Planctomyces sp. SH-PL14: one gene and its partner. The protein of the gene in region 1 interacts with the protein of each later gene in a pairwise test. Links are inferred from orthologs where the notes say so. Each region holds a gene or a part of one and is shown on either strand. Other genes may lie near its edges.

The links.
Region 2: the proteins of rho (region 1) and nusG interact in binary tests that used the Escherichia coli proteins (3 or more experiments, as listed by UniProt). The link is inferred for Planctomyces sp. SH-PL14 from one-to-one orthologs.

What each region holds. Positions count from the first base shown.
Region 1 is NZ_CP011270.1:8,394,523-8,405,309, forward strand. Bases 6,378-9,245 are described here. They hold rho (transcription termination factor Rho), read left to right. Parts: upstream 6,378-7,009; coding sequence 7,010-8,482; downstream 8,483-9,245. Other genes in these bases: VT03_RS32365 (serine/threonine-protein kinase), read left to right, coding at 6,378-6,464; VT03_RS32375 (hypothetical protein), read right to left, coding at 8,879-9,245. Also shown: VT03_RS32355 (ATP-binding cassette domain-containing protein), read right to left, coding at 1-32; VT03_RS32360 (hypothetical protein), read left to right, coding at 913-2,112; more of VT03_RS32365, read left to right, coding at 2,580-6,377; more of VT03_RS32375, read right to left, coding at 9,246-10,111; VT03_RS32380 (hypothetical protein), read left to right, coding at 10,423-10,787. UniProt on the Escherichia coli protein: Facilitates transcription termination by a mechanism that involves Rho binding to the nascent RNA, activation of Rho's RNA-dependent ATPase activity, and release of the mRNA from the DNA template.
Region 2 is NZ_CP011270.1:2,142,054-2,152,712, reverse strand. The notes cover bases 6,235-8,974. They hold nusG (transcription termination/antitermination protein NusG), read left to right. Parts: upstream 6,235-7,132; coding sequence 7,133-7,816; downstream 7,817-8,974. Other genes in these bases: rplA (50S ribosomal protein L1), read left to right, coding at 8,400-8,974; rplK (50S ribosomal protein L11), read left to right, coding at 7,927-8,352; secE (preprotein translocase subunit SecE), read left to right, coding at 6,558-6,995; rpmG (50S ribosomal protein L33), read left to right, coding at 6,235-6,351. Also shown: VT03_RS08380 (hypothetical protein), read left to right, coding at 1-1,203; VT03_RS08375 (FHA domain-containing protein), read right to left, coding at 1,619-2,431; VT03_RS08370 (DUF3050 domain-containing protein), read right to left, coding at 2,681-3,469; tuf (elongation factor Tu), read left to right, coding at 4,761-5,957; more of rpmG, read left to right, coding at 6,196-6,234; more of rplA, read left to right, coding at 8,975-9,104; rplJ (50S ribosomal protein L10), read left to right, coding at 9,198-9,752; rplL (50S ribosomal protein L7/L12), read left to right, coding at 9,839-10,237. UniProt on the Escherichia coli protein: Part of the processive rRNA transcription and antitermination complex (rrnTAC). The complex forms an RNA-chaperone ring around the RNA exit tunnel of RNA polymerase (RNAP).

The DNA of each region.
Region 1 (10,787 bases):
AAACTGAGATCCCTGACTTCGATGCTCGCCATGGCCTGCGTGGTCGCTCCTTCGGCCTTTCCCCGCGACCTCCGCGACATTCGGCCAAGACCGTCGATGTATCCGCTCGGCGCGGGGGTGACAAGCCACTCCGAACGGCTCTGACAAGAGAGCCGTCGCCTTTGATACCACCCCAGTGAACTCGCTGACGTCGCGGATGGCGACTTGAGGCACGGAGTGTCACCAAGCCCGAGACGTGGAACCACAGAGGCAGAGAACGGGGATCTTCTCCTTCCGGAAGAGATTTGAAACACAGAGGCACAGAGGACACAGAGAGGGACGGCAGCAGAAGAGACGTTTGTGAAGCGGCTCCGGGAGAGGAAGAGGAGCCACAGATGAACACGGATGGACACAGATCAAGGCCGGGAACGCGGTCCCACAGCCCCCGTCGTGCCTCTGGATTCGTCACTCTCCGTGGTCTCTGTGCCTCTGTGTTTCAAAATCCGAAGGCTTATGACATGCGGCGATGCCGGCGGAGACCGAGCTGCGGATGGGCCCCCTGGGAAACGCTGGACGCCATTTCCGGACCGCGTACGGCTCAATCCTCGACTCGGTCGTGTCCAGGCGAATCGCAAATCTGTGTTCATCCGTGTTCATCGGTGGCTCATTTTTTCTTGCCCCCGATTCGAAGGGCGCCGCCGCGAGGGGGACCGATTCGGCAGTTCCCGCCGCACCGGTCCGTCAAACTGTGCAGGCTGGCGACTTTTCTCTGGACACTCTGACCGAATTCCGCCTCCCACCCCGAGTCGCCATTGAGCAGGCCGGCCAGGGGTGCCGAAACCGAATAGGCGTGGTTTTCTGCTTGGGGCATGGAACGTCGTGAACGCAACCTCGACCACTGCTGCTCTGACGTCTGCGTTCGTTCGCGGGCGAATGGTCCTTGGCGTCCTCGGCCTCCTGGTCGTGACCGCTGCGGTCCCCGCGTCGGCCCAGGACGTTCCTGTCCTGCTTGAAGACGTGCTGAGCGCGCCGGCAGACGAAGATCCGCCGATGCCGCTCCTCTCCGGCAGCCTCTTCGAGGAAGAGATTCCGCAGTTCGACCTCTTTGAAACCGAGCCGGTCTCGGCCGAGTTCGCGGAGGAGATCCCGGCGATCGGTCCCGAAGCCGGACCGGTGATGTCCGGCCCGCTCGTTCCGATGGCTCCGTCGGTCTGTCCGCCGACCGGTGGCGGCCCCGCATGCTGCCTCCGCGGGCGGGACCATGTCGGCGACCTGCTGTTCCACTCGGCGATGGGCCAGTGGCTCGCCAGCCGGGAACCGATTCTCGAGTGGCACAATCCGTTCTTCACCTGGAGCGACTGCTGGGTCATTCCGGCCTGCCGCTACCGGGACTACTGCCGCTGCCAGAGGAGTCTGCAGTTCGATGCGCCCGTCGGAGGGACGGGATACGGCGACCGCTCGTTCGGCGATCATCTGCGGGCGATGCACTGTGCCATGCAGTGCAAGTGGGTGAACTTCCGTCCGGGGAGCCAGTACCTCCGCGGCTGCATGCCGGAGGGGTATTACCTGCTGCCGTTCATCCGGTCCGCGCCGAACATCGACTTCCATTCGGCTCCGCTGAATCCGGACATGGCTTCCGAATCGGCCGAGACGAATACGCTGGAGGCCCGGGCCGCGGACGGCGACGCCTACAAGCCGATCACGATGGTTTCGGTCGACATTTCGCTCCCTGAAGGTTCGCTTCCGACGGACACGGCGAAGGAGAGCTTCAGCAAGGTGACGCCGCGGATGCATGTTCCGGGGACAGGGCGGAACTGGTGTGCCGTAACCTTCCAGTGGAACGCGTCGCTGCTGAATCACCAGCCGCTCTACTTTGAGGACGTGAACCTGGAACGGCACGGATACTCGTGGGGCCTCGCGCAGCCGGCGGTGTCGGGGGCGAAGTTCATGGGGACGGTGCTGGCGTTGCCGTACCTGATGACGGCGTATCCGCCGCACCTCAACCGGTATGATCTGGGGAATGCCCGGCCGGGAAGTCCGACGCCGTACGTTCATCAGCGGGTGCCGCTGCACCTGGATGCGGTGCTGGTGGAGGCGGGTGTGATCGCCGGCTTGTATCTGCTGATTCCGTGATGGGCTGGACCGACAGGGACCGGGCATCGGAAGTGCCCCCCATCGTCAGGTTGCCCGTCCACCAATGTCTTGCGGCGCGGTCATCCCGCCCCCGTCGATCAGCGCGCGGGATCGCCTTCCCTGTCTCTGTGATCTCTGTCCCTCTGTGTTTTCTTCTTCCGGAAGGTTTTGAAACACGGAGACGCGGAGGACACGGAGAAGAAGAGCAGAGAGAAGGGGCCGGCGCAGCCGTTCCCGGCACTGGGTTAAGTGTTGATCGGCCGCGGGGGCCGACGCCGCGGCTCGGCCGGAGCCTCGCTCTCCGCGGGGCTGCTCGCCACCGGCGGTCGCCCTGTTTTCTCCCTCCCGCGACGGCAAACTTTGACGCCGCGCAGAGACGAGAGGTATAGTCCAATGGTGTCTCGTGGGGTTCGGTCGCGCCGCTCGGTCCTCTGTCGCCCCGTCCCCGATCCTGTCCGGGGGTCTGCATGTCCGATATCGACGTCGACGATCTGCCGAGCTTGAACGAACATGACTCGCTCAAGCGCGTCGGAAAGTACGTCATCCAGAAGAAGCTGGGTGCCGGTGGGATGGGGACCGTGTTCCTCGCCCTCGACGAAGACTTGAACCGCCCCGTGGCCCTCAAAGTGCTTCCCCGCGAGAAGGCGGAGAACCCGGTCCTCGTCAAACGCTTCAAGGCCGAGGCGCAGTCCGCGGCCCAGCTCCACCACCGGAACATCGTCGGCGTCTACGAGGCGGGACAGGCGGACGGGCTGCTCTACATCGCCCTCGAATACATCAACGGGACCGACGCGCTCGAACTCCTCCGCAGCCGCGGCGTCATTCCGGTGAAGCGGTCGATCGAGATCGTCCGCGGCGTGGCCCAGGCGCTGCAACATGCGGCGGAACGGAACATCGTCCACCGCGACATCAAGCCGTCCAACGTGATGATCTCCAAGGACGGGGACATCAAGCTGGCCGACATGGGGCTGGCCCGCTCCATCGACGCCGAGGCGGACACCGGCATCACCCGCGCCGGCACGACGGTCGGGACGGTCGACTACATGGCCCCCGAGCAGGCCCGCAACAGCAAGGCGGCGGACGTCCGCAGCGACCTCTATTCGCTCGGCTGCACCTGGTACCACCTGATCACCGGTCAGCCCCCGTTCGGTGACGGCGACATGGTCGCCAAGGTCCACGCCCACGCCGTCAAGCCGCCGCCGGATCCGCGGCGGCTGAACGACCGGATTCCCGAGGCGATCGTGGCCGTCATCCAGCGGCTCATGTCGAAAAAGCCATTGGAGCGCTACCAAACCGCGCAGGAGCTGATCGACGATCTGGCGAACCCGAACCTACACCGCCAGGGGGTGACGAACGACGTCCTTGCCTCACTGCGGCATGAGCATGTTCCGAGCGCGATCGAAGACGAAGAGGAGGACGAACCGCCGCCGTCCGCTGCGACCTCCCGGTCCGGAAAGTCCCGCTCAGGACCAGCCGCCCGCGCCGCCGAACCGGAATCGAACTCGGGTAGGAACAAATCGTCCTCGGCGAAGTCGCGGCCCAAAAGCACGTCGGCTTCGCGCCCCGCGGCGGGGGCGGGGGTGGGGGCGGCCTTCGAAGACATCGATGAGGATGAAGACGTCGGGGCCAAGAAGGCGAACCGACGCAAGACGGGGGGCGACCGGAGCCTTCCGGAGCGGATGGACGCCCCCAAGGAGACCGGCGGCGGGTTCTCGCAGATCTCGATCGACCCGGTCTTCTTCCAAATCGGCCTCGTTGCCCTGCTGATCGTGGCGGTCGTCGGGACCGTGACGTGGTATGTCCGCTCGATGAAGACGGACAACATTGACGACCAGGGGAATCTGGCGGCCGCGCTGCAGCGGAAGGAGCTGAACGCCGCCCCCGAAGTCCCCACGGTCCAGCCGAACACGGCTCCAGCGCCGATGCCGGAACCGGAAAAGGTGGTGGAGCCCCCGAAGGCTCCGGAACTCAAGCTGACCGGCCCCAAGGACGACACCCCGTTCCCCGGAGTGCCGGAGGTACAGCTCAGCAACAAGTCGATCTATCCGGCCTGGATCCCCTACACCCGCGGCTCCGCTCCGGAGGACGTCCCGGTTGTCAAGGTGCGACGGTTCCGGACCGGGTCCGGCGAGATCGCTTCGCTGGCGGCGCCCGGCAACAGGGACCGCGTCGTCTTCGAGTTTCAGGACGAAGGGCCGCACCGGATTCCGGTCGGGAGCCTGTCCTCGCTCAAGTGGGTCGGACTGCGGGGGAAGGACATCCGTCCGATCCTGGTGCTGGTGGGGAGCGTTGCCGAAGGAAAGGGGGCGCTCGGCTCCAACCGCGGGGTCGTCAAACTCGAAGGGGTCGACCTGTTCTGGAACGCCCCCGAGGGGACAGCCGGAGCGGCGATCGCGATGCAGGGGGGAGAACTCCTCCTTCGCAACTCGACCCTGACGGTCTCGGGGAACCCGACGGCGCTCCTGGGTCTCAAGGGGCAGGCCGGCATCACGAGCCGCGCGGTCCTCGAAAACGTCGTCCTGCGGGGCGACGCCGGGGACGCGATCCGCATCGACGGTCCGGGTGTGGAACTGGTCGGCGGCAACGTCGCCTGCCTCACGCCGGGCGATTCGCTGACGGTCAATGCCGCGGAACGGGTCCCGCCGCCGCAGCCGCCGGGCGACCGGGTCATCCGGCTGTTCAACTCGACGTTCGTGACCGCCGGCCGCTTCCTCTCGGCGCGACATGACGGGACGAAGCCCCCCGCGGCGCTCGATGTCCGTCTCGGGCACACCGTCGCCGCGCTCGCCGGAGATCCGAAGTCGCCCGCCGGGGCGATCCGCGTCTCCAACTGGCCAGACAGCCCCGCCGATGCGGCGGACGATCCGCGCCCCCTGGCGTTCAAGCTGACGGGAGACACCTTCCGCCTCACCGGCTGGAAAGTCCTTACGGAACCCGCCTCCGGCAACGCGGTGACCGACGCCACGAGCTGGCGCCTCTACTGGATGCAGGCTCCTCCCTCGGAAACGTTCCTCCCGAGCCCGCCCGAGTCGTTCCAGAAGCTGCTGCCGCGGCACTCCGCAGAGTCGCAGGCGACCCTCGCGGCGGCGATCCAGTGGGCGGAGCGGGACGTGGCGGATCAGGTGATCGGCGCGAAGTTCGCCACCTTGCCGCATCCGACCGAAGGGCTGGCCGAGCATGTCGAGGCGTTCGCGAACCGCCCGACGATCGCGGCGCTTCCCGCCGGAGGACCGGAGACGCGGTTCGACCTCAAGAAGTCGCAGACCCTCGCACGGTTCCTCAGCAGTGAAGTCCCCGACGGAGCCCGCGTCGTGCTGTTCGGCGCCGGGGTCAAGTTCCTGGAGCCGGTCGCGCTGAAGAAGAAGACGCTCACGATCGTCTTCGAGCAGACCGAGGGGGCGCCGCTCGAACTCCAGCCGCAGTCGAAGAGCGGCAACGAGAAAGAAGGCCCCGAGGCCTGGATCACGCTGTCCGAGGGGGCCAGGGTCGAGATCATCGGAGGACGGTTCAATCTCCTGCACTCCCGTGGGAAGCAGCACCCCAAGAGCTTCGCGCGGGTCAGCGGCGGCACGCTCATCCTGACGCGGTGCGACATCGAAGGATCGCAGTCGGCCGAGGCTCCGGCACTGCCGCTCGTCGGGGCCGCGGATTCCGGCGACTCGCGGATTCTCGTCCGGGAAAGCCTCGTCCGGGGGAAGGGACCGACTGTCCTCCTGGGCGCGCCCAAGAGCACGGTCATCGTCCATCAGTCGGTGCTGCTGACTCCCGGCAACGCGATCGAAGTCGCCCAGGACGTGACGGGAAGCGTACTCTCGCTCGACGCGGCCACCATCTCGGCGGGAACCAATGCCATTCGGCTGGCGGCCGACCTCAAGGGGGACGCCCGGATCTTCAGCGCGGACTCCCTGTTCATCCCGCCGACTGCGGATGGGGGGATGCTCGTTCAGGATGACGCCAGCGCGGCCGGGAAGTCGATCCTCTGGTGGGGACGGGCCAACGCCTACTCCGGCCGCCTCAAAGGGTTCCTTTCGTCGACGCAGATTCCGGCCAGCCCGGACTTCGAGGAGACCTGGACCAAGGTCTGGGGAGCGGGGCGCGATCTCCGTCCCGCCACCGGCCTGGAGGCGGTCGTCCTGGCGAGTCCGCTCGGCAAGCTGTCGGATCTCCAGCCCGAAGACTTTCAACTGAATCCGACCTGCCTGGCAGCGGGATGGAGCGAATCGGGCGACGCCGCAGGCGCGGATCCGAAGAAGGTCGGAGTTCCGGCCTCGGCCGTGGCGGCCACGCCGACCGGGTCGTCCAAGACGTCTCCTGCCAATCCGCCGGGGAAGAAACCGACGTCGGGTTTCTGAAGGTCCGGCGGATGGCGGCAAGTGCCGGCGGGTTGTTAAACACCAAGGCACCAAGGGGAGCACCAAGAGCACGAAGTTGTCCTCTCACGGAGGAGATTCTTTGTGGCTTGGTGTTTCGCTTTTTGATCCGTTCCCGGACGGTTCTTCGCGGGCAGCCGGACGCAATTGAGGTCCCGCGCTTCCCTGGCGTACGCACTCGGGTGGGCGGTTTGGCCGTCGTAGCCCGCGGCCTGATCTCCGGCGCGGGTGTTGCCTGTCCAGCGGACGGGCGAGTCTTCCGGGGGCCTCAACCGGCAGAGAATTGCCTCGCCGTTTCCGGAGGGCCCCGCCCCGAGTCCTTGCATTTTGTGGACGTCAAGGGCAACATTCCTTGTGTGGCCACCTGCCGCATCCCTTCAAGTTCGACCGACTCGGCCTGCCCCACCTGACGCCGTCTTCCTCTCCGGTACGACGGCCACTTCGCTCCCCATCGTCTTCCGCCCTCCCGCCTACCTCCCGCTATGCCACGTCCCGCCAATTCCGGATCGCGCACGCCCCGTCCCGAAATGGGCTCCTTCGACCGCAACACGCCTCCCATTCGCCGCCGCGCGGGTGAAGGTGGCGGCGGCGCCGACCCGAACGACTTTGGCGGAGACATCGCGGACGATCCCCGCTCCCAGACGATCGACCGCTCAGAGCTTCCACAGGACGATGAAGAGGACCTGTCCGACATCTACAACCCGTCGGACGTCCGGTACGAGGAGGTCAAGAAGAGCGAAATCAACATCGCCAACCTTCAACGGATGACGATGAAGGAGCTGCTCGACCTCGCCCGCAACGAGAAGGTCAGCGAATACACGGGGCTCAAGAAGCAGGACCTCATCTTCCGCATCCTGAAGGAGCGGACCAAGATGAACGGCCTGATGTTCGGCGAGGGGACGCTCGAGATCCTGCCCGACGGCTTCGGGTTCCTCCGCAGCCCGGACTATCACTACCTCCCCTGTCCGGACGACATCTACGTCTCGCCGAGCCAGATCCGCCGATTCGGCCTCCGCAAGGGGGCGACCGTCGCCGGCCAGATCCGGCCTCCCAAGGAGAACGAGCGGTATTTCGCCCTCCTGCGGGTCGAGGCGATCAACGGCGAGGACCCGAACGTCCTGCCGGACAAGGTCCCGTTCGACGACCTGACCCCGTTCCATCCGAAGGAGCGGCTGACGCTCGCTTCGGAATCGGCGGACATGAGCACCCGCGTGGTCGATATGGTCGCACCGATCGGGTTCGGCCAGCGGGGGCTGATCGTTTCGCCTCCGAAGGCGGGCAAGACGATCCTGCTGCAGCAGCTGGCGAAGGCGGTCCTCAAGAACCATCCGGACGTGTACGTCATCGTACTGCTCATCGACGAGCGGCCCGAAGAAGTAACCGACATGGAGCGGCAGGTCAAAGCGCCCAACTGCGAAGTCATTTCCAGCACGTTCGACGAGCCCGCCAGCCGGCACATCCAGGTCTCGGAGATGGTGTCCGAGAAGGCCAAGCGGATGGTCGAGTACGGCCACAACGTGGTGATCTTCCTCGACTCGATCACGCGGCTGGCCCGGGCCTACAACACCGAATGTCCGAACTCCGGGAAGATCCTCTCCGGGGGGATCGACGCGAGTGCGCTGCAGCATCCGAAGCGGTTCTTCGGCGCGGCCCGCGCGGTGGAAGAAGGGGGCTCGCTGACGATCATCGCGACGGCCCTCGTCGACACCGGCTCGAAGATGGACGACGTCATCTTTGAAGAGTTCAAGGGGACGGGGAACACCGAGCTGCATCTGGACCGGCGGATGGTCGAGAAGCGGGTGTGGCCGGCGGTGGATGTGAACCGTTCCGGGACCCGTCGTGAAGAGTTGCTGATGGGTGAGGAGGAGCTCAAGCGGGTCTGGATTCTTCGTCGTGTTTTGAACGACATGAATCCGGTGGAGGCGATGGAACTGTTGACGAGCCGGATGCGGCGGACGAAGTCGAACGATGAGTTTCTGATGACGATGAATCTGACCTGAGCGCCGAAGCGGCGGCGGCTCAGCACCTCACCGGGTCCAGGGGCACCCTGGTGGGGGATGCAAGGGGGCAACGCCCCTTTGCCCGCCGGAGGCTTGGCCGTCGGGGGATATCTGAAGGAGTGAGTGTCCAAACGCGGACACCATGTCGTATGCCCCCTCACCAACCCGCGGGGATCCCAAAGCGAGCGGTGAGTCCTCAACGCCGCTTCCACAAAAGGGTGTCCTTTACATACCACGGTTCCTCATTGAAGCGCCTCCGGCGGCAAGGGGTTGCCCCCTTGACCCCAGCCGCCGTGGCATATTGGGTTTGAGCTATGGAAGCCGTGCCGGCTGGGACACGGTTTGACCCAAAACGAACGAGGCCCGCCAGAAGCGGGCCTCGTCTCATTTTCTGATTCACTCGGCCGGTGGAGCCGGCGGCGGCATCTCCATCCGCCGATAGTCACCCAGCTCCGGTGCCCAGGTCTTCTGAGCGACTTCCGGCTGGTTGATTTGCTCGTACAGGAAGACGTGGACGATCTCCAGATCCCCCGAAGGCCCCACGAACTTCGTCGCCTTCGTCAGGTGCGTCTGCGGATCGATGATCACCATCATCTCCGAGAGCTGCCGGCGAGCCGACGGCTCGGCGGGGAGGCACTGCAGGACAACATGCTGCTCGTCCGCCCGCAGGACGCTGAGCTGGAACCGCTCCTTGAGGTCCTTCACATTGACGTCGACGACGCACGGCAGAGCCACCTGCGGCTGGGTAATCCCGGCCCACACATTGTCCCACGAGCCGACGACCCGCTGGATCCCCGCGTCCTGACGCGGCACTTCCAGCGTCTGGAGCGTCCGGTACTTGTCATCGGCAACCGTCACCGACATCCCGTCCCACACGAGCGATTCCGGGGCGTCCGTGCGGAGCGTGAACCGCTGGCCGTCCGTCCCGATGATCTTGCTCTCCGTCCCGACAGGGATCGGAGCCGGCTGGATGCGGTACATCCCGGTGTTCGGAGCGACGAAGACGAACCGGCCGACCGCGCGGGTTTCGAGGTTGAACGCCCGGTCGTAACGATACCGCTCGAACGAGAGCTTCAGGTTCTGAATGGAGGCGGTGCTCTTCTGCCACTTCTCGAGGACCTGATTGAGCTCGGGGCTGATCCCCGACTCAGCCGCCACCTGGTCGACACGGACGTTCGACACGAGGCGGATCGGGCTGTGCTGCTCCTTCCGGTCCGCCACCGTGACGGGGAGGTCGCAGAACCGCAGGTCGTCGATGTCTCCCGTGGCGCGGGAGAGGGTGAGCTCGATCGGACCGACGAACAGGGCCTCCGCCTTGTCGCGGGGCATGGCCCGCAGGACAACGAACTGCGGCGACTCGGACGCAATCGTCCACTCGAAGCGGTGCTCGAGGGCGTCGCGGGAGACGGGGCCGAGGAGGTCCGCGGCCACGGTCAGCCGGGAGTCGGTCAGGTCGCTCCCGTATGCCTTGCGGACTTCGGCGTGCGTCGGACGCCACAAGGGAGCGGAAACTTTTTCGAGCGCCCGCAGGACGGTCGAAGACGTGAGCTTGGAATCGGCCCGGAGAGCGGTGAGCGTGCAGCTCAGAACCGCCAGCGTGACAACGGGCAACAGACGTCGGCCTTCCATGGCAATACTCCCGGCTCCGCAGCCGAAACAGGAGCCGCTCTCAACAAAGCAGGCTCCAACATCGATCCAGTCGGATTGAGGCGGGGATTCTAGGAGGACTTCCGGAGTTTCGTGAAGGCGAAATGGCGCCTGGGACGACCTCCCCTGTTTTTTGACTTCGACTCCGGCTCGATCCCGTGGAGACTTTCTTCGTCCGAACATGTTAACTTTGAGGAGACGGGGGACACCGGCCTGGTGAAACCGGTTGAAGTCGCCCAAGTCTGCCTGGGCGAAACAGATTGCCCGTCCTACCTGCCCTTCCAGAGCCGCCGATGTCGCTTCAGCCGTTCCTTGCCAGCGAGCTCGCCCGTCTGAACGGACTGCAGAACGGGCTCCAGACCGTCCGGACCTCGGGCGCCGGCGGCGAGGTGCTGGAAATCGATTTCACGGCGGTCGACTCCATGAGCTGCGCCTTCGAGGAACTCCGGCTCGAGATTCCGCGGCTGAAAACCCAGGGGTTCCCTGCCCTGCAGAAGTGGGCCCAGACGCTCTCGCAGCGGATCAGCTACCTGCTTGAGAACCTGGGGCCGCTGGAATTCGATCCGACGCTGGGGCAGGTCCTGATCCGCTCGGTCAAGCCGGACCAGCTCCCTGACGGAACCCGGTACTACGAGATCATGCTCTCGGCCTCCGGAGC
Region 2 (10,659 bases), 6.3 Mb from region 1 along the record:
GTCGGGTCGCCGACGTCGCTGCTGTCGTCGGCCCCGGCGAAGGACGAAGCCCCCGCCGCGATCCCGATGCTGGAGCCGGTCAAGGGGGCTGAGGCTCCGGTCGAAGCTCCGGCTCGTCCGCAGAACCCCGCCGACGCACTGCTCGACATCGCGATGCAGGATGACACCGAGTCCGCCCGCCGCCGCAAGAAGCGGTCGGCGACCGGCGGTGTGCGGACGGCGTCCGGCGGGCTGATGATCTTCTGCCCGTACGGCTGCCGCGTGGAGGTCAAGGAGCAGCATCGCGGGATGACCGGCCGCTGTCCGCGCTGCCGGGCCCCGTTCATCGTTCCGGTCGATCCGCCAGACTACTCGGTTTCCAAGTCGAAGGGGGCCGGGGACAAGTCGGCCGTCGAACAGTCGGTCGCCTACGGCCGCTGGATTCAGGACGCGCACCTGCACGTCGTTCCGCCGGAGAAGCTGGTCCTCAAGCCCGACAGCCTCGTCAAGGTGTTCACGAACGTCGACCTCGGCTTCGGGCCGGAGGGTATGGTCGTGGTGACGCTCGGCAAGAAGGCCGGGGGAATGTTCGGCGGCGGCGACAAGAAGGATCCGCGGGACGTGGTCCTTCAGCATCTCAAGGAAGGGAAGCCGCCGGCGGAGATTCCCGCCGCGGACAAGCTGTTCTTCAAGCCGGAGCAGCTCCAGGAAATGCGGGTCGTGCAGCCCGTGGCCAACCGCTCGCAGTCGATGTTCGCCGGCGTTCCGGTCTTTGGGGGCGGCCGCATTGCGGTGCAGCTTCCGTCGCTTGCCGACACCGATCCGCCGCGGTACCTGTCGTTTGGGATTACGGAGTTCCGCGCTCTGGCGCAGGCCGTTTCCGAGCTCTACGGTCTCGTGGACTTCGGCCGTGACTGCGGGATCCCGATGCAGGATCAGTTCACGGAGCACCGCTGCACGTACGGCGGGGCGTTCAAGTCGCTCAACAACCTTGAGTTTTACAAGGCGGACCCGACGGTCAAGCTGGTCACGGTCGGCTGGAAGTGTGCCGGCTGCGGGTTGACGATGAGTGAAGAGGGGCGGGCGAAGGCGGACTTTGGCGGCAAGGGGGCGAAGGGGATCGCGAAGGCGAAGTGTCCCAAGTGCCAGCAGAAGTTTGGCGAAGTTCGTCTGGAAGGGTTGCCGCCGGCGGCGCCGGAAGCGGAGCCGGCCCCAGCGACGTAGATCATGTGGTCCGGCGGTGCGCCCCTTACCTGGGGTCCAGGGGGCCCCCCTGGTGGGGAGTGCAGAGGGGCAACGCTCCTTTGCCCGCCGGAGGCCTGGCCGTCGAGAGTTGCCTGAAGGATCTCGTGTCCAATCGCGGACAGCGTGCCGGATGTCCCCTCACCAACCGGCTGTGATTTCAGGGCGAGCGGTGAGTCCTCAACGCCGTTTGCTCAAAGGGGACGTCCGTTGTGTCCCACGGTTCCTCAACGAAAGCGCCTCCGGGGTCAAGGGGGCCAAAGAAACAACACAGGCCCCCTTGACCCCGGGCTGCCGTGGCACGTTGTGTTTGAGCTGGCAGAACCGTGCCTGCCAGGACGCTGTTCGAGGTGGCGAGTGTTGACCTCTTCGGGCGCCTCGCCATCACTCCGGCCGTTCACGCACTGATCCGGAGCGGCTCCGAGTCGTCGGGCCGCTCCATCAGGCGGACTTTCTCGCGGACCTGGTCGATCTGGATCGCAAGCCGTTCCTGGATCCCGGCCAGCTCCGTGGCCCGGGCGGACAGGACTTCGCCGAACTCCCGGATCTGCTCCTCCCGCTCCGTGAGTGCTTCCGTGTCGATCGGCAGCGTGGCGAACTCATGGGCGGTATCGGCCTCCCCCAGTGGGGCGAACTCCGGAGAGACCTCTTCGTCGGCGGCCCCGCGAACCGCTTCCAGCAGGGCCATCGCGCCGAGCTCCTGCCGCTCTTCGGACGCACTGACCCGCTCGATCTCCGCCTCGAGAGCGTCCAGAAGCTGCGGCATGGTCATGTCCGCCGGATCGGCCGTGTCGTCGGCGGATTCCGGCGGCGAGAGATGAGCGGCGTCGAACCGCTCGCGGAGCGTCGCGGACCGCGTCGAGCTGGCGGTCGCCGGTCGGGCGTGGAACCGCAGGTCGACGCCGCCGATGCTGATCAGTTCTCCCCCCAGGAGTTCGGCTGAACGCGTCGCCACGCCGTCGATCCGCAGCGACGGAGCGGGGACGAAGGCTTCGATCGAGACCTCGGTCTCCGTGGCCAGGATCAGACAGTGCAGCATCGGCGTCGACGTCCCTCCCAGCTGGAGGTCGCACTGGCTGCCGGCGCCGATCAGGAACCGGTCCTTCTGGATCGGGCGGCAGGGAAAGCTCGTCTTCCCCCGGACGATCTCCAGCCACGGGCCGGCAGCAGGAGACCAGGTCCCTGCAATTCGCGGTTTGTGCTCTTCCATGAATCCATCCGCCTCGCGTTGGCCGTGAGGAAGGGGTGCGGGCTGTCCCGTCGGGCCGGTTTCGGTAACTCAATGCGGGAGGCGTCCAGGCGAACTCGCTCCGCCGGACTTTCCGTCGTCCTACTGGACATCGTCCGGTGCCGGCGGGCAGGAATACCGAAAAACGGCGCGTCCGCGGCGGATGTAGCGTTTTGCATGGCCGCGAGGCACGCGGCGAGGCAGCCTGGGAAGACTTTGAGGCCCGCCGGATCAGGCTGGAGTGGAAGCGGAAATCTTTGCCGCCATGGCGTCCCAGAGGGCGATGCGGGCTTCGAGCGACGCGACGGCGGCTTCCTCGGCCCGTTTCCAGAGCTCGGGGTCGTCGCCGCAGGCCCGGGTCACGAGCCGCATCGCGAGGGGGCCGTGCGCTTCGCCATCGAGCGAAATATGGCGGTCGAGGTAGTACAGGAATCGCCCGAGCCGATGGGGAAACCGCTGCGAGATGTCCGCCACCAGCCTGCGGAAGACGCGCGGCAGGAGGTCTTCCCGCCCGAACGCGAAGGCCGACACGATCGTCGGCATGTCGCCCGAGTCGATGATGCGGAAGGTCTGCCGGACGAACTCCGCTGCCGCGGGGGGAATCGCGGGGCCGGCGAGCGCCGGCTCGAGCGGGGTCCCCGCCCGGATCTCCCGGATCAGGCTTTCGGACCCTTCCAGGGAGGCCCCGGCTTCCGTCATGGCGCTGCGGTAGAGGTCGAAATGGCTCAGCGGCCGCTGTTCGTCGTCGAGGTCGGTCTCTTCTCCCAGCACGATCTCGTTAATCATCCGGGCGCTGATCGGGTCGGCCGGCGGGGTCCACGGCACGGTGATCGTCGTCAGCTGCCGCTGGAGCGTCTTGACGAGGGACATGAAGTCCCAGACCGCAAAAACGTGGTGCTCCATGAAGGTGGTGAGGCCGGCGAGGTCCCGGATGGCGTCGTAGACGGGGTGCGAGAGCAGTCGGCCCCGCAGAGGTACGAGGCGGGCGTCGATCTGGGCCAGCGGGCTGGGCGTGGACATGGGGGAACCTGAGGGGCGCGTCGCGTGTCTGTGTCGGGAGTCTACCGGTTTTGCCAGCGAGTTCCGACGCATGGCGCGGCGGTCGTCCGCGGGCGGTTGTGGCCGTGTGTTCACCTGGCCGGGTCTGTTGGAATAATTCGTCCTGGCCGGTGGAGGACGCAGTTCCGTCGATTCGCCGTGGCCGAGGGAAACGAGAGGCGGCGGCGGCCGGTCGAATCGGGGGGCTGGAGGCCGAATGACGGGACAGAGCGGGCCAGGAAACCGAAAACTTTGGGGGCCAGCACGATCCGCAATCGCGCCGTTCCGCGACGCGCTTGCAGAGATCCCCGGGCCGTCCTTATACTTTTCGGCCTTTCGTTGAGCCCGCAGTTCGAAACCGCGATCCGCGGTTGGCGAACGCGTTCCCCTTGCAGGCGGTGTTCCACTTGCAGACGAGGTCCGGAACGATATAGTTTCGACCCCTTCCGCGTCGAAACACGATCCCGCTAGCGTAGCTCAACGGCAGAGTTCCTGTTTTGTAAACAGGCGGTTGTGGGTTCGAATCCCTCCGCTAGCTCTGATGGAAACCGAACTTGCGGCAACGCGGGTTCGGCGGAGCCGGGACGGTGTTCCGGTTCGAAATGAACGGTCGGCGACGACCAGTCCGAAATTGACAGATCCGGGTGAATCGCCCGGTTGGAAAAATCGGGGAGATACCCAAGCGGCCAACGGGGCCAGACTGTAAATCTGGTGGCTCTGCCTTCACAGGTTCGAATCCTGTTCTCCCCACTGATGTAACTCGCCGTCGGGAACCCGCTCTCAGCCAGAAATGGCTGCGGCGAAGACTGACGAGGACAATTTGTTCGAGCCTTCCGCCCGCCAGGCGAAGGGGCCGTCCAGTGACCCTGGCCGGCCACCAGGTGCTGGCTGCCGAAAAGCTCTCCCCCTGCGGGTGTAGCTCAATGGTAGAGCTCCAGCCTTCCAAGCTGGTGGTGAGGGTTCGATTCCCTTCACCCGCTGTGAGTCGTCGGTGATCGGTTTCCCGTCTTCAGTTTCAAGCTGGGGGCGAGCGGCCGAAAATCGAAAACTCTCTGCTGCTGTAGCTCAGCTGGTAGAGTGCGTCCTTGGTAAGGACGAGGTCCTGGGTTCAAATCCCAGCAGCAGCTTCCGGTATGTTGCCGGTCGTGTCGGCGTCGGTCGCGGTTTAGATTTCCAGTGACGTGCCAGGACGCCCGTGAGTCCATATCGAACAGCCGAGTCGGCTGTCGTATTCGCAGAAAACCATTCGTAACTGGGAGTTGGAGCAAGAGAAATGGCGAAGGAAAATTTCGTTCGCACGAAGCCGCACGTCAACGTGGGAACCATCGGGCACATCGACCACGGTAAGACGACCACGACGGCGGCGATCCTCGCCGTTCAGTCCGCTCGCGGTCTCGCCAAGATGAAGTCGTACGCCGATATCGCCAAGGGCGGTACGGTCCGCGACGAAACCAAGACCGTGACCATCGCCGTCTCGCACGTCGAGTACGAGAGCGACCTCCGTCACTACGCTCACATCGACTGCCCGGGTCACGCCGACTACATCAAGAACATGATCACCGGTGCCGCCCAGATGGACGGCGCGATCCTGGTCGTGTCCGCCGCCGACGGCCCGATGCCGCAGACCCGCGAGCACATCCTCCTGGCCCGCCAGGTCAACGTGCCCGCCCTCGTCGTTTACCTCAACAAGTGCGACCTCGTCGACGATCCGGAGCTCCTCGAGCTCGTCGAGATGGAAGTCCGCGACCTGCTGAACAAGAACGGCTACCCGGGCGACACCGTGTCGATCATCCGCGGCAACTCCCGCGCGGCTCTCGACACCCCGCAGGATCCGGCCTGCCAGAAGTGCATCATCGAGCTGATGACCGCCCTCGACAAGGACATCCCGGAACCGGCCCGCGAGCAGGACAAGCCGTTCCTGATGGCGATCGAAGACGTGTTCTCGATCTCCGGCCGCGGTACCGTGATTACCGGCCGTATTGAACGCGGCAAGATCAAGGTTGGCGAAAAGGCCCAGATCATCGGTCTCCGCGACACGCAGGAAACTGTCGTGACCGGCGTCGAAATGTTCCAGAAGACCCTCGACGAAGGGATCGCCGGCGACAACGTCGGTCTGCTCCTCCGCGGTACGGGCAAGGACGACGTCGAACGCGGCCAGGTGCTCGCCGCTCCGAACTCGGTCAAGCCGCACACGAAGTTCGAGTGCGAAGTGTACGTGCTGGGCAAGGAAGAAGGGGGCCGCAAGACCCCGTTCTTCAGCGGATACCGCCCGCAGTTCTACTTCCGCACGACGGACGTGACCGGCGGCGTCAAGCTGATGGGCGGAGCCGACATGTGCATGCCTGGCGACAACGTCAAGCTGGAAGTCGAGCTCGGCAAGCCGATCGCCATGAACGAAGGTTCCCGCTTCGCGATCCGCGAAGGGGGCCGCACGGTCGGTTCGGGCGTCGTCACCAAGATCCTCGCCTAGTTGTTGAACTTCCGAAGCCCGGCGATCTTCGCCGGGTTTCGGCTTTGCCGGATCGCCGGCTGCCGCGGGGAGTGAATCCCGGCGGGAAATCGAATGAATGGTCCCGGCGGCGGACGAATTGAAGAGCGTCCGCTCAGCGGATCAGTGAAAGCAGTCGCGAAGGCTGGCGGGTTTGGGCCCGGCGGCCTTTGTGGTCTTCCAGAATCAGGACGCCTGCGTCAGGCGGTTGGAGTCGATCATGGCCCGTGAATATGTCTGGCTCGAGTGCACGGAAACGAGCCTCCGCACTTACCGGACTCCCAAGGAAACGCGCGGCACCGAGCGGCTGACGCTGAAGAAGTACAACAAGAAGCTCCGCAAGCACACCGATCACAAGGAATCGCGGAAGAAGTGAGGAAGTCGTCAGTCGAGGGTTTTCAGTCGTCAGTCAGGGTCTCTGGCTGAGAACTGGCAACCGAAGGCTGGAGAGCTCCTTCAGACGAGCGTAGCTCAATTGGCAGAGCAGCGGATTCCAAATCCGCAGGTTGAAGGTTCGATTCCTTCCGCTCGTGTTCAATTCGGAAATCGAGTCCCTGGCGACAAGCAAGCGAACGGAAGTCCATGTCGAAGGCGTTGGACGATCAATCGATGTTCTCCGCGTTCTTCGGGACCGGGATCTTCAAGCGGACGCAAGGGCGGCTGGTTCGTCAGGCGACCGCCGTGGCGATCTTCGCGCTGGCAGTCGTTGGCTGCTGGCGGCTCAAGGAGACCCTCCTGAGCGACGCGCCTCGCGCGGTGAACCTCGGGGTTCCGGTGGCTCTCGCGGCCGTGGCCGCCTGGGGCGCGTACCGCATCGTCAACTACCCGCCGTTCGCCAACTTCCTGATCTCCGTTGAAGCGGAGATGGCCAAGGTCAACTGGCCGAGCTGGGAGTACCTCCGTCGCGCCGCAATGGTGGTGGTCGGCGTGATGTTCCTGTTCGGCGCCTACCTGGCGATCTGCGATTACCTGTGGGTCGCCTTGTTCCGCCTCATCGGGTTCCTGGAAATCAGCGCCTGAGGTTGGCGGTACGGGTCGTTGCGAAGGATTCGCGGGCCGTTGATGCGGGCGCCGTTGTCGCCTATGCCGCAACGTCAAGAAAACGCAATCGTTGTGGCTTGAAATAATTTAACCGTTCGTTGAAAATGCTCCCCCCCATGAGCGAGCCGGAAGACACGACCGACGACGCGCACGACGGCCAGGCCGTTGCGGCCTCCGCTGCGCCGGAGGAGTCCGCGCCGGAAGCTCCTGCCGCCGCGGCAGTTCCGGAGTCTCCTTTCCGCTGGTACGTTCTGAAGGTTCAGAGCAACCGCGAGAAGAGCATCAAGGATTCGCTGCTGAAGCGGATCAAGATGGAGGGGCTCCAGGAGCACTTCGGCGAGATCGTCATTCCGACCGAAAAGGTCGTCGAGACGAAGAACGGCAAGCGGAAGGTCCGGGAGCAGAAGCTCTTTCCGGGCTACATGATGATCAACATGGACCTCAACGACGAGACGTGGTATCTCGTCCTGGGCACCACCGGCATCGGCGACTTCACGGGGGCCGGCGGCAAGCCGATTCCGATGTCCGATGTCGAGGTCTCGCGGATGCTCGGCCTGGATGTTCCCGTGGAAGGGGACGCCGAAGGGGCTGCGGCAGCCGGGGCCAAGGACGCCACCCCGCAGGTTCGCTTCAGCGTTGCGGTCGGCGAGCACGTGAAGATCAAGGAGGGGGCCTTCGAAAGCTTCGAAGGGACCGTGGACTCCCTGGACTCGACCAGCGGCAAGGTCAAGGTGCTGATTCAGATCTTCGGTCGCCCGACCGAGGTGGAGCTTGAGCACTGGCAGGTGGAAAAGGTGTAGGGCTGGCCGCTTCCGGTGCTCGGAAGTCGGGGGACACGTTTCAGAATACAGCGGCGATTTTGTTGGCAGCGACCGGTTGTTGACCGAGCGATTGGAATAGAGGGACGGCGATGGCTAAGCAGAAGACCGCAGAGGTCAAGGTTCAGATCCCGGGTGGCCAGGCAACGCCGGCTCCTCCGGTCGGTACGTCGCTCGGACCGCACGGTGTGAACCTCGGGCAGTTCGTCAAGCAGTTCAACGACGCGACGCGCGACCTGAACGGGATGATCGTTCCGGTCGTGATCTCGATCTACAACGATCGGTCGTTCGACTTCGTTCTCAAGAGCCCGCCGGCGGCCGTCCTTCTCAAGAAGTACGCCCAAGTCGCCAAGGGTGCGGCGAATCCCCGGACCGAGAAGGTCGGGACGGTGACCAAGGAGCAGGTCCTGGAGATCGCCAAGACGAAGCAGAAGGATCTGAATTCCCCCAATATGGATCACGCCTATCGGATCATCTGCGGGACCGCCCGCAGCATGGGGATCACCATCGTCGAGTAGTCGGCCGCGGCCCGAAGTTTTTAGAACACAGTTTTCGTCGGTGGATCATGGCCAAGCTCTCCAAGCGTCAGAAATTCCTTCAGGAGCAGGCTGCCAAGCTCGGCGTCCTGGATCTCCCCAAGGCGGTTGCCGCCCTCAAGAAGTTCGAAACGAGCCTCCCGGCCGGCATCAAGCCGTCGAAGCTCGATCAGACGATCGAAGTCTCGATCCGTCTCGGCGTCGACCCGAAGCATGCCGATCAGATCGTTCGCGGTTCGATCGTCTATCCGCACGGGATTGGCAAGTCGAAGCGTGTCGTCGTCTTCTGCCAGGGGCCGAACGTTCAGGTCGCCCTGTCGGCTGGGGCGGAGCACGCCGGCGGCAAGGAGCTCGCCGACAAGATCAAGGAAGGCTGGATGGATTTCGACGTCGCGATCGCGACGCCGGACATGATGGGCGTCGTCGGTCCCCTGGGCCGCGTGCTCGGTCCCCGCGGCCTCATGCCGTCGCCGCGGGCCGGGACGGTCACGATGGACGTCGCCAATGCGGTTCGGGAATACCGGGCCGGTAAGGTCGAGTTCCGCTGCGATGACGCCGGAATTGTCCACACGATCGTCGGCAAGATGTCGTTCTCGGAAGAGCAGCTCACCGACAACGCCAATGCCCTCCTCAAGATGATCCAGACGCTGAAGCCGACCGCCTCGAAGGGGCAGTACGTTCGCAGCGTCACGATCTCGGGGACGCAGACCCCGGGTGTCCGGATCCTGGCCTAGTTTTCGTTTTGCCCCGGCGTCCTCTGCCGGGTGAGCTTTGCTGTCGGCTCCATTTGGCCTGCAGCCCATAGCCTTCAGCCTCTCGTTGGAATCATGAGTAAAGTCGTCAAGCGTATGTTGATCGACGACCTCCGGAAGCGTCTGGGGGAGAGCCGGGACATGCTCGTGCTCGATACGTCGAAGATGACGCCCAGTGTGGACAACCGGTTCCGTCTGTCTCTCGTGCAGAAGGGGATCCGTGTTTCGACGGTCAAGAACTCGCTCGCCCGCGTCGCACTGCGGGAAGCGGGGCTTGACGAAATGGCCGGTCTCCTGAAGGGCCCCTCGCTTCTGGCGTGGGGTGGGGAAGACGTCGTCCAGCTCTCCAAGGAGCTGGTGAAGTGGTCCCAGGACGTCAAGGAGATCGCGATCAAGGGCGGGGCCATCGATGGTCAGGTTCTGGATGCCAAGGGCGTCGAGGATCTGAGCAAGAGCCCCGGTCGCGCCGAACTGCTCTCGAAGATTTCGGGACTGCTTCTCAGTCCGGCATCGCGGCTGTCAGGTGCCCTGTTGGGACCGGGAGGTTATCTCTCCGGTCAGGTCAAAGCGCTCTCCGAGAAGGAAGGCGCGGAGAAGGCCGGTGCAGAGAAGGAAGGAGACGCCGCATAGGAGCGCTCCTCTTTTCCGATCCCAGCTGAGCTCGTTTTTCTGTTTATTCCTAACACACGCGATCACGCGAAAACTGAGAGAGAACCATGTCCAAGGAATTTGATTCGGCGACCACGGAACTCGGCGACAAGCTCGTCGGCCTCACCCTCCTCCAGGCCAAGGCCCTGGCGGACTACCTCGAAGAAGTTCACGGCATCAAGCCGGCTGGCGGCGGGGCCGTCATGATGGCTGCCGCTCCGGCTGGCCCGGGCGCTGCTCCGGCCGCTGCTGAGAAGACCGAGTTCGACGTCATTCTCGCCGCTGTCGGTGAGAAGAAGCTCGAAGTCATCAAGGTCGTCCGCACGATCACCGCTCTGGGCCTGAAGGAAGCCAAGGACCTCGTCGAAGGGGCTCCGAAGCCCGTCAAGACCGGCGCTCCGAAGGAAGAAGCCGAGAAGATCAAGAAAGAACTCGAAGCGGCCGGCGCCAAGGTCGAGCTCAAGTAGTTTCGGTTGTCGGTTGATGGCTTTCGGTGGTCGGCTGCGAATTGCTGATAGCCGAAAGCTGACGACTGAAAACTCTCAGCAATCCCAACTCGCGTCAAATTCGGCCGGGTTGGGATTTCGCATTTGACAGCATGGATGGCTGCGACGTAGTGCAAATCTCTCGCCAGTCAGTTGGCGCAGGGGGATTTGCTGCCTATCATTCGGATTGCCGACCTTCCCGCAGGAGAGGTCTCTCCACAGAAGTCAGCCGAGGGGCGTGGATTTCCGCGCCGCTCGTGTCTTCGTTGAGGGGCCGGGAAATCGGCGTCGACTGTTCCGGCAGTGGCCGACGGGCCGCGAAGGAATGGTCGTCGCAAACGGACGGTGTCGGGACGAGCGGGGGAGCTGCTTCGGTCCGGCAGGTCAACGACACATTGGGGGAG